DNA from 2 places in the Paenibacillus sp. BIHB 4019 genome. Region 2 is predicted to be linked to the other one. Evidence: riboswitches for the same ligand, from Rfam matches in the RefSeq annotation. Region 2 holds a riboswitch; the other holds the start of a gene.
What was found. Region 2 has a riboswitch for ZMP and ZTP ahead of rpiB (ribose 5-phosphate isomerase B). Riboswitches for the same ligand answer to the same signal wherever they lie in the genome.

Region 1: linked by a shared signal. The riboswitch ahead of BBD42_RS25820 (GNAT family N-acetyltransferase) and the one ahead of rpiB (ribose 5-phosphate isomerase B) in region 2 are both predicted to bind ZMP and ZTP.

Annotation. Positions count from the first base shown of each region.
Region 1 is NZ_CP016808.1:5,977,384-5,980,791, reverse strand. It holds gene BBD42_RS25830 (phosphotransferase enzyme family protein) at 96-1,082, shown strand; gene BBD42_RS25825 (SDR family oxidoreductase) at 1,097-1,795, shown strand; ZMP/ZTP riboswitch at 1,852-1,933, shown strand; gene BBD42_RS25820 (GNAT family N-acetyltransferase) at 1,988-2,482, shown strand; partial or broken gene BBD42_RS32415 (DNA mismatch repair protein MutT) at 2,491-2,637, shown strand; gene BBD42_RS25815 (MFS transporter) at 2,667-3,408, opposite strand, start outside.
Region 2 is NZ_CP016808.1:2,555,873-2,559,280, reverse strand. It holds gene BBD42_RS10910 (serine hydroxymethyltransferase) at 1-326, opposite strand, end outside; gene BBD42_RS10905 (TIGR01440 family protein) at 458-1,081, opposite strand; gene rpiB (ribose 5-phosphate isomerase B) at 1,157-1,609, opposite strand; ZMP/ZTP riboswitch at 1,763-1,843, opposite strand; gene BBD42_RS10895 (low molecular weight protein arginine phosphatase) at 1,941-2,519, opposite strand; gene BBD42_RS10890 (manganese efflux pump MntP) at 2,746-3,291, opposite strand.

The sequences.
Region 1 (3,408 bases), 3.4 Mb from region 2:
GTTGCTGTTTGTTGTTAAAAACCGCATGGCTATGCCTGCGGTTTTTTTTTGCGCACAAAAATGGCGTAAACCGAGCCGAAGGAGCAGCAAAATCAATGATAAAACTTAAATATTTGTTTAATAATACCGACTTGGCTGAAATGCTGCTGCAAAATTGGAGCTATGATGCGGATTCGCTGGATCTGTTTCAATATTACCGGATTTCGTCTAATGCGATTTATCCATTTCGCTTCGAGGGAAACACAAGGCTGCTGCGCTTCGCTCCCCAATCGGAGAAAAATAAGGCGAATACGCTGGCGGAGCTTGCATTTATCGCCTATTTGAAGGAAAATGGCTTCAACGTACTGGAAGCGATTGCATCAAAGCAAGGTGCCGAGCTGATTGAAACAGCGACACCTTGGGGAAATTACGCAGCTTCGGTATTCAAGCGAGTGCCTGGCCAGTCCTTTGATCAAGCCGATTTCAACGCTGCGACCCTGTTTGTTTATGGGAAGACGTTAGGCGAGCTTCACCGTTTGTCCAGCACATATACGCCCAAGAAGCACCGCCGATGGACGTATGAAGAAGTGCTCGATTGGATCGAAGAAGAGCTGTCAGCCTTCCCGGAGGAAACAGCAGCGCTTTGCGAAGTGAAGCAGCTAAGGAATTATTTTCAGACGTGGCCTGTTTCTGCTGCGCATTTCGGTCTCATTCATTATGATTTCGAATGCGATAATGTGTTTTATGATAGGGAGACGGGCCTGTGCCATGTCATTGATTTCGATGATGCGATGTACCACTGGTATGCGATGGACATTTATGCAGCACTGGAAAGCTTGCAGGAGTTTATAGCACGGGAGGACTGGGAGCGTAAAAAGCAGCATTTTGTCGACGGCTACACGTCCGAATTTGTATGGAATGTGGAGACGGAAGCGATGCTGCCTGGCTGCAAACGGTTTGATAACCTGTACAGTTATGCTCGTGTAAAGCGGGCAATAGGGGAAACGTGGCATAATGAGCCAGCATGGATGATGCAGCTGCGCAGCAGATTAGAGCAGTCGCTTAAGGAAGCGGAAGCTTTCTTCGGGAAAGAAATCGAATAGAGGGAGCTGGGAGCATGAACATTTTAATTACAGGCGCTGGACGAGGACTTGGTTATGAAATGACAAGCGAGGCGCTGGAGCGCGGGCATGCAGTTGTGGCGGGCGTTCGATCGCCAAATGAGACTAATGAAAAGCTGTCGGCACTTGCAGAAAAGTACGGCGATCGGCTGTCGATTGTGGAATTGGATGTCACGAAGGAGGAGGGCATTGCCGCACTCGCTTCACAATTGAAGGAGCAGGGCATGAGCCTTGGAGCGATTATTAATAATGCAGCGATTCTCAATGCTCGAAATACGCAAATCGAACAGCTGGATTTCACCGATGTGGCGCTGACGATGGATATCAATGTATATGGCCCTATGCGTGTAGTCAAGCATTTTCTGTCTCTGTTAACGGAGAAGGATGCCGCAATATTTAATATTTCATCTGAAGCGGGCAGCATCACGCATGCTTATCCAGGCGATTATCCTTATGCGATATCCAAAACAGCGCTCAATATGTTCACGCAGCAGCTTCATGTATATTTACAAAAGCGGGGCATTCAAGTGCTTAGCATTCATCCCGGCTGGATGCGGACGGATATGGGGGGTGGCGAGGCTCCGCTGGATGCAAGCCATAGCGCGCGCGGCATTATTGGGCTATTGGAGCAGCGCCGCACGCCGGACAGCCGTTTTATGTTTGTTGATCATGAAGGGAATTCAATGCCAATCTAGAAAGTCGGAATTAATGATTGACAAATAGCTGTATTTCGTTATACTAGCAGTAATTATTTGGTATGCGTAACTGGCGAAAACGCAGAGCACTGCGGGGGAGCGCATATGTCATAGCAGCCGTTCGCCTGGGCAAAGTATTTGGTCAACTGACCAAATACTTTTCTATTTTAAGGAGAGTTCAAATTGGAACAGATGATAAAAGTAGCCATTAAACGCGCCGCATCTGATGATCTGGAAGCGATGCTTCGTTTATACAAGGAAGCAGCCCGCTGGATATATGAGGCGAAGGGCTTGCGCCAGTGGAGCGAGGATTCTTTTACAATGGAATATTTAGAGAAATTTATTAGTGAAAAAGAAGTGTTCGTCGCTTACTTGCAGGGCGAGCTTGCGGGCTGTTTTTCGGTCGAATGGGATGACGAGCCGCTTTGGGGAGCGCAGTTTCATACGGATGCCGGTTATGTGCATCGGCTGGCTGTATCGCGCAGCTTCAAGGGGCAAGGCATTGGCGGTCAAATGCTCGCGTGGTCAGAAGCATATATTCGCTCGCGTGGAAAAGCCTGGATGCGCCTTGATTGCATGGCGGAAAATCCGTCGCTTAACGCTTTTTATGTTAGCCAAGGCTTGAGCTTATGCGGCAGATACGATGCAGAGGGCTGGAGCGCCCATTTATATGAAAAGAAGCTGTAGCGGAAACGGAGATGGCGCTGGACTTGCGAATGCAAGACTGGTTCAAGCAGCGCTTCCCCTTATTTTTTAATCCCGGTGTATTTGAGCATTATTCATTATGGGACGCAGTCAAAAAACAGGAGGATAATGAGCAATTAAGACACTATCCGCTGTAAGAAGTTTCTTTTTACCAAGCACAAAGGTTTTATGCATTCCCTGATGGTTGTTTGGCCTCGGTTAAGTAATATAGAAAGGCAAGCACCGGCAGAGCGATACCGATCAGGGAAGCTAAAGCCCATCCCCCATAAGCATAGGCCCATCCTCCCAAAAAAGACCCTACGGCTCCGCCGATGAAGAAAATAGCCATGAATAGGCCATTAAGGCGTCCGCGCATCTCACTGCCTAGCGAATAGATAACGCGCTGGCCCAACACAAGATTTCCTGACACCCCCATATCCAAAACGATAGCAGCAACCAGCAGTAATGCCAAAGCGGCGAAAGAATCCCCCCGCACAAGATAGGCAGTTAAAAAAGCAAGGGCAGAAACGGCAATCGCGATGCCGCTCAGCCATTTAGTCAAACCCCGATCAGCCAATCTTCCGGCAATAGGCGCCGCTACGGCTCCTGCTACACCAGCGAGAGCGAATAAAGCGATGCCTTGCTGCGTCAAATGAAAATATTCGGTTAAACGAAGAGGGATGACAGTCCAAAACAAACTAAAGGAGCCAAATAAACAAGCTTGATAAAAGGCGCGGCGGCGCAAAATAGGCGTTGCTTTCAAAAGCGAGCCTAAAGAGCGGATCAATGCCCCATATTGGAGGGACGGTGTTGGTTTCCGCTGTGGAAGCGCACGGGATAGAACAATTGCGAGCAATAGGATCACGATAGCAGATAAAATAAATACCTCCCGCCATCCCCAATATTCCGTTATGAGGCTGGCTAATGGC
Region 2 (3,408 bases):
CCAGGCTTAAGCGCCGCCAAATAAACAGCCATGTTCGCTTGTGCGCCGGAATGCGGTTGTACGTTGGCATGGTCTGCGCCAAACAGTTCTTTTGCACGATCGCGTGCGATATCTTCCACGATGTCGACATGCTCACAGCCGCCGTAGAAACGTTTGCCTGGGTAGCCTTCTGCATATTTGTTCGTCAAAGCAGAACCCAATGCTTCAAGCACAGCTTCGCTTACGATATTTTCCGATGCGATTAGCTCGATGTTATCGCGTTGACGCTGCAATTCCAGTCCCATTGCTTTCAAAACTTCCGGATCTTGTTTACGTAGATTTTCCATAATAAATGCCTCCTTAGTTGTGTGTGCTTGTTATATAGATAAGGATTAAGCATGATAGACTCGTCAGATATTTGTTCAACGGGCTGCATGCTCCATCCGCCAATAATAAAATCTTTATAGAATGCTTGCGATTAATCGCATGTCCCAGCGGATTGCTCCGGAGACAAGACAACAGCATCACGGCTGTCTGCCACACCGTCCAGCTCATACACCGCTCGTACACCGCCAATAAGCTTTGGCCGCGTAACCGCCATCGTGACATGCGCCTCGCCAATGCTGCGAATCGAAGGCCGCACCGGAACCGCCACTCTGCGCAAATGCATACCGATGAAAGTATCGCCGATATCTATTCCAGCATGCGCGGCTACCGTCTCGACGAGACAAGCATCTTTAATGTGACGATACGCATAAGCCGCCATGGAGCCGCCCGCCTTCGGAACGGGAATCGCCGCGACCAGCTCAAGTCCGTAACGTTCAGCCGCTGCACGCTCGATAACGAGCGCACGGTTCAAATGCTCGCAGCATTGATACACCGGATAAAAACCAATATCGCGGCGCACAGCCTCTACTCCAGCGTAAATTTCCGCAGCAGCTTGTGGCGTGCCTGACGTCCCAATACGCCGGCCCAGCACCTCGCTCGTGCTCGTGCCGATGACGAGAAGCTGTCCAGCCCGCAGGCTGCCCGCTGCCGCAAGCTCGCGAACGATCGTCTCTACTGCGCTTGCTATCGCTATCGTTTTCTCGTTTGCTTCCATAGCAGGCGGCCTCCTTGTCTAACTAACCGTATCCATGCAAGCATGGAACAAAGCCTTCTTACTTGCTGATTTAGCTTAAGCGTTATATTTTTGCTCGATTTGGCCTACTTTATGAATGCGTCCCGCATGACGTTCGCCGCCGGAGAATGGCGTGTCCAGCCAAATACGAAGAATTTCCTGTGCCACCCCCGGACCAATGACCCGCTCGCCCAGTGCAATTACATTCGTATCATTATGCTCGCGCGTCGCTTTGGCGGAAAATAAATCGTGCACCAGCGCGCAGCGGATGCCTTTAACCTTATTAGCGGCAATCGACATGCCAATGCCTGTTCCACAAATGAGAATACCGCGATCCACTTCCCCGTTTGCCACCTTTTCTGCTACAGGCAGTGCATAATCCGGGTAATCGACCGATTGATTGCAGTCGCAACCGAAATCTTCAATTTCGTGACCAAGCGATAGCAGAAATGGTACAATTTCGTCCTTCAGCCGGTAGCCGGCATGATCCGCGCCAATGGCAATTTTCACGTATAAACCTCCTCCAAAGTATGACGATGCTGCACTTGCAATGATACTTGCGGCGCTCGGCACATAACTCCGCTTCCGCAATTTGACGCTTTTATTATACCTAAATTTGTCCTAAAAGACGAAAAAAGAGCATGACATGCTCTTCAGCATGCTGCTCTTTGCCCAGGCGACCGGCCGTATGTTCCGATGCTCCACCGTGGTTACCCACTTCCGTCGCCAGTCACATCGGAAACCGTATATCTGTACTCATCATAGCCGAATTTTTATGAAAAATCAATCGGTTCCGCGCCTAAATTCGCGCTTTTACATTTGCTGTGCCGCAGCCATCCGCTTATTCCTGCTTTAACTGCAAGAGCAGCTGCTGCAAGCAGCTGCGAATTTCCTCGGCGCAGCTTTTGTAATTTCCGAGTGTTCCGCCAAACGGGTCTATAATATCAAAGCTTGGTATACGGCGCTCCAGCTCCAGCAGGCGATTGCGTTCGCCATCCGTCAGCTGCTGTCCCAGCGTCTGCTTCATGTGCAGCTCCGTATACAGCCGCTCCAGTTCCTTAATGTCTGCCAGTACGCCCGTATCTTGATTGACATACTCTTTGAGCGTGTGCGCTTTATCTACGGCTTCCGGGAACCATTGGAGCAGTCCTCTTTTGTGGCTGGCGGTCATCGTCAGCACGAGGTCCGCCCATTTTACCGCTTCTCCTGTCAGCGCGCATGAAGAGCTCTGATGTTCTATGCCATAACCGCGCAGCACCTCTGTCGCATGGCCGGAAACGGCCAAACCGTCAATGGTGGAGATGCCTGCCGAACGCACTTCTACTGCTACGCCCTGCTGGGCCGCCATATTTTTCAGCATCGCCTCCGCCATCGGAGAACGACAAGTATTTCCCGTACAAATGAACAAAATGCGCTTCACGCCGCATGCCCCTTTCTATGTGTATCAAGATGAAACGGCTGTCGCCGTCCTCTGGCGGTACAGCTCGTTTCAGTCCGAGAAATATAAGCATATTTATAGATGTCCAACCTATAAATTCTTATATTTCAAGCGTAAACGGCTGAAGCCATCCTTTGATGGCAAAGCTTCCGTTTCGCGATGAAATATAAGCCTATTTATACATGTAAACTTATAAATTCTTATATTTTCAGAAAATAAACATTAAACCGAACACCAGCAGCACCGCGCCGCCGCATGCTTCGCCATAGCCGCCTAGCCGATGGCTGACTCTTCTTCCAAGCAGCAATCCCATAATCGACATCAAGCTGCCAAAAAAACCGAACAGCAGCACCGTCAGCAGCAAATCGGCTGCAAACATGCCAAGCGTAACGCCAACGGAAAAAGAATCGGCGCTGACGCCCAGCGCGAACAGCAGCGTCCCCCAAATGGTACGGTGATCGAAGGCTTGCACATCTTCTCCCCGCAAGGAGCTATAAATCATATGCCCGCCGAGCAGCACTAACAGCACGCCAGCAGCCGCAGTTGCTACATGACCCAGCAAGCCGCTAACGAAGCTCCCGGCATACATGCCTCCGAGCGGCATAATAATATGAAACATACCGATAATAACACTTAATCTTATTATATGGAGCCAGCGAATACCGCGCAGCCCAATTCCAATTCCTAGCGAAAAAGCATCCATGCCAAGCGCAACCGCCATTAGCAGCAGTGTGAAAAATTGCCCTCCAAGCATATGGCTACTCCACAAAATGATCTCCCCCCACGTCCGCAAACATTCTTAACCCAACATATGCGGCAATGGGGACAAACATACTATAGCTTGTTTAATCGGTCTTGGAGATATTCTTAC